One region of the Anaerobacillus sp. ABD4_527 genome, then DNA from elsewhere that is predicted to be linked to it. Evidence: predicted binding sites of a transcription regulator. Region 1 holds the regulator's gene; the other holds the start of a gene.

Region 1 (4,431 bases):
CATCCTTGTTTATACTGCGATGGGACTTACGTTCGCGTTTCTATATGTGAAAACGAAGCGGTTGATCGTACCGATTGTCGCTCATATGACGATGAATACGATCGTTGTCTTAATCAACATCTTCTTTGCAGATGATCTAGCAGAACTACAGAAGAAAGCGGAACAAATGCAGTCATTTATTGGAGGAGTACTTACATGAGATTTTCACCAACTCTAATGGGGTTTTTCTACGCAGGGCTCGGTTCGATCTTCACGTACCTTGCGATTCAAAGCGCCCGTTCTGATGCAGATATGTGGAGCCTTTGGACGATACTACTGATGGTGCTCGCCACAGTTGATTTCGCTTACTCCATTCGCTTCTTTTTACTTAAAAAGAAAATCAATCAACTGAAGAAAAAAGATCAAAACAAAAAGCGATAGGGCTATCCTATCGCTTTTGTTATGCTTCTTCTTCCTGTTCTTCCAATTGACGCTTCGCCTCTGCTTGTAGTCTCTTTCTATAACCATAGCGAGACACAAGAATGCTGAATTCATATAGTAAAAACAGTGGTACCGAAACCATTAGGTGTGAAATAATTTCAGGCGGTGTGATCATACCCGCTATGACGAGGAGTCCAAAATACGCGTATCTCCTAATCTGTACAAGCATGGCAGGATTTAAAATTCCGAGTCTCGTGAAGAAAAGAACGATCACAGGCAGCTGAAACACAAAGCCAAATGGTAACGTTAACTGAAACAAGAAAGTGAAGTATTGATTTGCGCCGTACATTTCCTGAATGTTGAGGCTTTCTGCCAAATTACCGACAAAGTCGATGACAAAAGGAAACAGGACGAAATATGAAAATGAAACTCCTCCAAGAAAGAGGAGAAAGACTGCTGGGATATACGATAACGTTACTTTCCGTTCATTATCATAAAGTCCTGGCGAAACAAAAGCCCATAGCTGATAGAGAGCGATGGGCGATGTCATAATGAAAGCAACCAGGAACGCAAAGCTGAAATAAACCTTTAACGGGTCTGTTAATGTAAAAGCGTTCATCGGAATCCCCTGTGCTTCAGGAGCATTCTGGAGAAAGACGATGACCGGCTTTGCGATGAATAGTCCCGCAATAAAGGAGAGAATTAAGACGACGACTGTGATGATGATTCGTTTTCTTAATTCTTCTATGTGATCATAGATGGATTGTTTTTGTTCATCCATTCCCTATCCGTCCTAACCGATTACTGTTCGTTTTTTTTCTTATCGTTCGTATCATCGTCGTCATCTGCTAGACCTTTTGTTGCGTTCTTGAACTCACGAAGTGTGTTACCTGCTGCTTTACCAAGCTCAGGTAGTTTCTTAGGTCCAAAAATGATCAAAGCAACAACTGCAACTAGAGCGATACTTGCGCCACCCATTCCCATGCGTGTCACCTCCTTAAGATTATAAGTTTATACCGGGTAATGCTTCATAAAATACACGAGAGCCTGCAGTTCAACTGCCAGGTCAATATGATGCACTCGAATATGATCTGGTACGGTCAAACGTGCTGGCGTAAAGTTCAGGATCCCTTTAATTCCAGCCTCGTCCATCTGATCTGCAATCGACTGAGCAGCATGAACGGGTACTGTAAGGATAACGACTGAGATGTCGTTCTTCTTTACCTGTTCTTTAAACTGATCGATATGGTAGACCGGAATACCACCGATTTCTTGGTTTACTTTTTCTGCATCCGCATCAAATGCCAGTTCGATCTTCGTATTGTTATTCTTAATGAAATTGTAGTGCAGAAACGCTGTCCCAAGGTTACCTACTCCTACGAGAGCTACCCTGGTCGTTTCATCTTGATCTAGGGTCTTACTAAAGAAAGATAACAGATAATGAACATTATACCCATACCCTTTTTTACCAAGAGCACCGAAATAACTAAAATCTCTTCGTATGGTAGCAGAATCTACCTTTATCGCATCGCTCAATTCAGCAGAACTTACCCGCTGTTTACCAGATGCACTAAGATTTTTTAAATAGCGATAATAGAGCGGCAGTCGTTTTGCTGTCGCTTGCGGAATTTTTGTTTGATCAATATCCATAAACACCCTCCACATTGACCTCCGCGCTCAATCTATGGTTGTCCTACTCGCGCTTGTAATCCCCGCTTTTCCCCCCTGTTTTTGTAAGGAGATAGGTTTCCCCGATAACGATGCCTTTATCCAGCGCTTTGCACATATCGTACACGGTTAATGCCGCCGCTGATGCTGCCGTCAGCGCTTCCATTTCTACTCCGGTACTTCCTTTTGTTTTCACATGAGCTTCAATTGTAAGCTCATAAAAGGAAGCGCTCACTTCCCAGTCGAAATGAAGGTCAACGCCAGAAAGCGCTATCGGATGACACATAGGGATGAGATCAGACGTTTTTTTTGCTGCCATAATCCCGGCAATTTGGGCGACTTGAAGCACATCGCCTTTCTTCATATTTCCGTCTTTGATACCAGTATAAATTTCTTCACTAACCTTCACGCTCGTTTTGGCAACCGCTGTACGAGCAGTCGGAGTTTTCTCTGTAATATCGACCATCTGTGCGCGGCCTTCTTTATTAAAATGAGTAAATGAACTCATGGCTGCCCCTTTCTTCTATAGATGATAGAAGGTTAAATGGAATGCTGCTACTTGTGACTATACACCATTTCTATCCTTTTTGCTGTTTTTTAACAAGAATTTTTATTACCATTTAATGAACATTCCTGTAGTTGCCCACCTTGTCCTCACTACGATAAACTTAAAGGAACGTAATCGAATGGTAGATCAAGCAAATCGCTCGATTCAACATACAACGAGAAGAGAGAAATTCGAGGTGAAGAAACAATGATCGCACTACAAGTAAATGGCGTATCAAAATCATTTGGTGCTGACCCTATTTTATCTAATATTAAGCTAGAAGTACAATCGAGAGACCGTGTGGCACTCGTTGGTCGAAACGGTGCCGGAAAGTCTACTCTTCTAAAACTCATCACAGGGCAGCTCTCCTATGATTCAGGAGATATCATCAAACCGAAAGATGTACGGATCGGATACATGGCTCAGGACACGGGTCTCGAATCGAACCTATCGATCTGGGATGAAATGCTTAGCGTCTTTGAAGAACTACGTCGTATGGAAAAAGAACTTCGACGGTACGAAGAGAAGATGGGCGACCCATCTATCTATGAAAATGAGCAGGAATACCAGCGTATCATGAAAGAATATGACCAGCTTCAGGTCGCTTTCAAAGACAAAGGCGGCTACAAATACGAAGCGGATATTCGTACGGTCCTTCACGGGCTTAACTTCAAAGATTTCGATTATAAAACACCGATTTCTAGTCTAAGCGGAGGGCAAAAGACGCGCCTTGCGCTCGGTAAACTCTTACTTACAAAACCTGAGCTACTCATACTCGATGAGCCGACAAACCATCTTGATATCCAAACACTCACATGGCTCGAAGGTTATTTAACAGGCTACACAGGTGCCATCCTCATCGTTTCGCACGACCGTTATTTTCTCGATAAAATCGTGAACAAGGTGTATGAAATCTCGAGAAACCGCGCAGAACGATTCGAAGGAAATTATAGCTTCTATTTAGAAGAGAAAGATCGGCGCTATGAACAGCAGCTTAAAGAGTTTGAGAAGCAGCAAAAGGAAATCGCAAAACTAGAAGACTTTGTTCAGAAAAACATCGTCCGCGCCTCTACGACAAAGCGTGCTCAAAGTAGAAGAAAGCAGCTTGAAAAGATGGAGAGGATCGATAAGCCAAAAGGCGATGAGAAATCAGCCAACATTTCGTTTACGATCGACAAGCAAACAGGGAACGATGTACTGAGTGTGAGGGAGTTATCGATCGGCTACCCGGGTACGGTGATCAACGATCAGCTTACGTTCGACTTGAAACGCCAGGAAAGCGTTGCGCTCGTTGGTCCGAACGGAATCGGAAAATCGACGCTCCTGCAGGCGATCGTCTCAGGAAAAACCCTACTAGGCGGAGATTTAAACTTCGGAAGTAATGTTCAGATCGGGTTCTATGATCAAGAGCAAACGAATCTCACATCAAATAAAACTGTCCTTAACGAATTATGGGATGACTTTCCATTAACAGATGAAAAGGATATCCGTGCCGTATTAGGCCGCTTCCTTTTCAGTGGAGACGATGTGTTGAAAATCGTCTCAGAACTAAGTGGTGGAGAAAAAGGAAGACTCGCGCTCTCTAAACTGATGATGCGAAGGTCAAACCTCCTGATACTCGACGAACCGACGAACCACCTTGATTTAGATAGTAAAGAAATATTAGAAGAAGCGCTGATCCAGTTCCCTGGAACAATCTTGTTTGTTTCACACGATCGGTACTTTATTAATCGAATCGCCACTCGTGTTCTTGAGTTATCCACTGAAGGTGTCACATCATACCTCGGTGACTATGA
Region 2 (4,431 bases), on a different contig from region 1:
TACATTGGGAAGAAACATAAGTTAAATCCTGCTACGAAGATCCAGAACGTCCACTTGCCTAGCTTTTCGTTTAAACGATGGTTGAACATTTTTGGATACCAGAAGTGAAGGCCTGCAAAACAAGCATACACAGTACCCGAGATCAATACATAGTGGAAGTGAGCGACTAGGAAGTACGTATTATGGTACTGATAGTCAGCTGCTGCCATCGCAAGCATGACCCCTGTCACCCCTCCGATCACAAAGTTCGGTATAAAGGCAAGTGACCACAGCATCGCTGATGTGAATCGTATCCTTCCTTTATATAAGGTGAATAGCCAGTTAAATATTTTAACACCCGTTGGCACGGCAATAAGCATGGTTGTGATAGAGAAGAACGAGTTGACCGCTCCTCCTGCTCCCATCGTAAAGAAGTGGTGAACCCATACGAGGAAGCTCAGTCCAGCGATAACGACCATGGAGTAAACCATCGCTTTATATCCAAAAATGGTTTTACGTGCAAACGTACTGATAATTTCTGAGAACATACCGAATGCTGGAAGAATAACGATATAGACTTCAGGGTGACCCCAAATCCAGAAGAGGTTTGCCCATAGCATCGGCATACCGCCGTCCATTAATGTAAAGAAATGACTTCCGAACAAACGGTCAAATGTCATAAGTGCAAGTGCTACCGTTAGCACTGGGAATGCGAAGATGATGATCACACTTGTGATCAGTGTTGACCATGTAAAGATCGGCATCTTCATTAGCGTCATCCCAGGTGCTCTCATTTTAAGTATCGTCACGAGGAAGTTAATTCCTGTTAACAGCGTACCGATACCTGCGATCTGTAAGCCAAGCAAGTAATAGTTCTGTCCTACACTTGGGCTCAACTCTAGTCCTGCTAATGGCACATAGCTCGTCCACCCAGCAGAAGGAGATCCTCCGATAACGAATGAGATATTAAAGAGCATCGCACCCATGAAGAACGTCCAGAAGCTTACTGCGTTAAGAAACGGATAAGCTACGTCTCTTGCTCCAATTTGGAGAGGAATAACGACGTTCATCAAACCGATCAAAAACGGCATCGCCATGAAAATAATCATGATCGTACCGTGAGTTGTAAAGATTTCATTATAGTGAGAGGAGTCTAGGAATCCTGCGTCTGGAACGGTAAGCTGCGCTCTCATCAAGAGTGCGTCTACCCCTCCACGGAATAGCATTAGGACTGCCGCAATCACATACATAATACCTAATTTCTTATGGTCAACAGTTGTGAGCCACTCTGTCCAAAGCCACTTCCATTTCTTGAAATAAGTAAGAACAAAGATGACGCCGATTAACGTTAAAGCAATAGATACATCGGCACCATATATAAGTGGATCACCTGTGACGAAAAATTCATCCCATTTCATGGTGACTTCCTCCTTCCCTAGTGCGACTCAGAGTGAGTGCCTTTATCTTCAGATTTCGAATGTTCGTCATGGTTTTCATGGTTTTCATGCCCTTCATGGTCATCATGACCTTCATGATCTTTATGTTCGTCATGACCATCATGTCCACTGTGAGATTCATGAGAATTTCCTTCTTTATACTTATCTAACGAAAGACCATTCCGTACTCTTGTTGCATATTCAGCATCCATACCGTGATCGACCCATTGAAGGTGCGTTGAGGAGAACGTCATTTCTTCAGCATGACTTTTCAACATCAACTCGTTGTATTTTTCTTGAGTTAATTCAGGCGCATCTTGTGCCTCATCAACCCATTCTGCATACTCTTCTTCTGTTTGAGCTGTCACAGTAAAGACTTGCTCTGTGAAACCCTCACCTGTGAAGTTAGAATTTCGACCTCGGTATTCCCCTGGTTCATCTGCCTGCAAATAAAGTTCTGTCATCATTCCAGACATTGTATATTCCTGACCACCTAATGATGGAATCCAGAATGAGCCCATCGAATCAGCAGAAGCAAGTTTGAACAAAATAGGACGATCCTCTGGAATGTGGATGTAGTTAACTGTTTCGATATCCTCTTTAGGATAGCTAAACACCCACTTCCAATCGACGGAAGTCGCATGAATAACAACAGGTTCCTTATGCGCTGTTGCTTCAGGCGGCTTTTCTAACGCATAGATTGTTTTTACCGTTGGGATTGCAAGTGCAATCAATATGATGATTGGAATGACTGTCCAAATAATTTCTAGAAATACATTCCCTTCAATTTCTGGAGGTTCATATTCAGGGCCGCTTTTTCGCTCTCTGTATTTCACCAGAATGACTGTAAACAGAACGAAAACGACAACAACAATAAACAGCATTAATCCGATTGAGAATAGAATCAGATTTGCCTGTTGTTCCGCTACAGGTCCTTTTGGATCAAGCACAGTTAAGTTGCTACAACCGCTCAGAACAATAACAGACATGAACATTGCGAAAGCTAGCATCGACTTTATTCGCTTCACCGCAAGGCCACCTTCCTTTCTTTCTCTATAGTAAGATCATAATTTCTACCTTATAAAAGCGCTTGATGACAGTGTTTTACGCTGGTATCTATTATTCTAGCAGGGCGTTAATCAAAATGTGATACACATCACAATGTGTCAAAAGTTGCTCAAGTTTCTATCACTTTTTCGACACATTTCGTACAAACTTTGTACATAATTGTGGAATTTTTTAACCTTAGTAGGCGAGTTTTTCCTAGGGCAGGCAAGTTTATTGAACAACTGTATTTTTATTTGATACAGTTGTTGAGAAACAAAGGTTGTTTGAAAGGAGATTATCATGGATTTACAAATGAAAAATAAGCTAGCTGTCGTTACGGGCTCTACTTCTGGAATCGGAAAAGGAATCGCCGAGGTATTGCTTAAAGAAGGAGCAAACGTCATCGTCAATGGACGTTCAAAGGAACGTGTAGATGGTGTGGTTGAAGAGCTATCTTCATTCGGAGAGGTGGTTGGCATTGCAGCAGACCTTTCACTACAGGATGAAAGTGAACGTTTTGTTGAAGAAGTACACAAACACGGAGCAGTAGATATTCTTGTTAACAATATGGGAATGTTCGAAGTCAAACCGTTCGATCAAGTGACAGATGAAGAATGGATGAATTATTTCCAAACGAACGTCATCAGTGCAGTGAGACTCACTCGAAACTTCCTGCCGTCTATGCTTGAAAGGAATTCAGGAAGAGTACTGAATATCGCAAGTGAAGCAGGAGTTAAACCCCTTTCTCAAATGATTCCATATTCCGTTTCAAAAGGTGCGATGATCAGCCTTTCACGTGGCCTTGCCGAAACGACGAAAGGAACGAACGTAACTGTTAACTCCGTTTTACCAGGACCAACCTGGACTGAGGGGGTAGCTGGCTTCATGAAAGGCGCAGCTGCAGAAGAGAACAAAGATCTAGAGCAATTTACCAAAGATTATTTCAAAGACAATGAACCAACATCTCTTATCCAACGCTTCGCAACAGTAGAAGAAGTTGCAAACACAGTGGCATACCTCGCATCTCCATTATCTTCAGCGATTAATGGATCAGCTCAACGAGTTGAAGGCGGCATCATTCGCTCTGTATAACAAAAAGCCTGGCCAGTCGGCCAGGCTCTTTCATTTTATATAGTGATATGGTTCATAATGTTCCACTTTATTACTTCAATCTTAGCTTCACCTTCGGATTTAAATAGAAGGCTCTTATCTTCTTCAGAAGGAAAGTAGCGCGAGGTGAAAACTTCTTCCCCTCCGTTAATAAACACCTCGATCGATGAGGAATCCACGTAAAAACGCAGTTGTGTAACAGAATCGATCTTACAGCTTCTAGACTCTTCCGTTCCATCAACAAAGCTATTTCGTTTAAAAGTAAGCAATTTTTTATCTGAATCGTACACCATCTCTGCTTCGTTTCTAAACGTAACCGAGAAAGATCCCTTTACCTCTTTTACATTGACAAGCAATTCATATACCTTGCCATTGAGCTCTTTTCGCTCCATCTGCTCATTGGAGAGGCTCGCTTTAATTTCCGTTTTGTTCTGACGCATGTCTTTTAGCTCTTCGACCGGTAGTTGAATCAGCTTTCCATCTCGATAGCGAAGCTCCCGAGGAATCGTTAGGGTATGAATCCATTTATGTTTTCTCGTTGGATGATGCTCTTCATCCTGTTCCGGTACACCCATCCATCCGATAACAAGACGTCTACCCTCTTCATCCTCGGTCGTTTGAGGTGCATAAAATTCAAAACCTCGATCGAGCTCAGTAAACGCATCATGATCAAGGCGTCCTGTTTCATAATCGAGCTTTCCTGATAGATAACCTGTCTGGTACACGTTTTGATAAGTGTAACCCTCTGGTTTAAGACCTTGAGGGGAAAAGAGCAGTACATCGCTTCCATCTAAGTGAAATAGATCCGGGCATTCCCACATAAATCCGAAATCACCAAGCTTCTTGTGTTTGGATGCTG

What was found. Region 1 encodes Rex, which represses fermentation and respiration genes when NADH is low (regulators of the CRP and FNR family bind a similar motif). Its sites were predicted from a motif close to TTGTGAAATATTTCACAA; they were not measured.
Region 2: qoxA (cytochrome aa3 quinol oxidase subunit II) is a predicted target of Rex. The motif match lies at 2,560-2,577, and genes of this name have one in related genera.

The regions. Positions count from the first base shown of each region.
Region 1 covers NZ_JBSWXZ010000010.1:6,721-11,151, reverse strand. The annotation lists gene ACXAHI_RS20645 (CPBP family intramembrane glutamic endopeptidase) at 1-199, shown strand, start outside; gene ACXAHI_RS20640 (YdiK family protein) at 196-420, shown strand; gene tatC (twin-arginine translocase subunit TatC) at 440-1,201, opposite strand; gene ACXAHI_RS20630 (twin-arginine translocase TatA/TatE family subunit) at 1,222-1,404, opposite strand; gene ACXAHI_RS20625 (redox-sensing transcriptional repressor Rex) at 1,432-2,070, opposite strand; gene moaC (cyclic pyranopterin monophosphate synthase MoaC) at 2,114-2,596, opposite strand; gene ACXAHI_RS20615 (ABC transporter ATP-binding protein) at 2,843-4,431, shown strand, end outside.
Region 2 covers NZ_JBSWXZ010000005.1:84,417-88,847, reverse strand. The annotation lists gene qoxB (cytochrome aa3 quinol oxidase subunit I) at 1-1,397, opposite strand, end outside; gene qoxA (cytochrome aa3 quinol oxidase subunit II) at 1,415-2,425, opposite strand; gene ACXAHI_RS19145 (SDR family NAD(P)-dependent oxidoreductase) at 2,763-3,554, shown strand; gene ACXAHI_RS19140 (sucrose-6-phosphate hydrolase) at 3,590-4,431, opposite strand, start outside.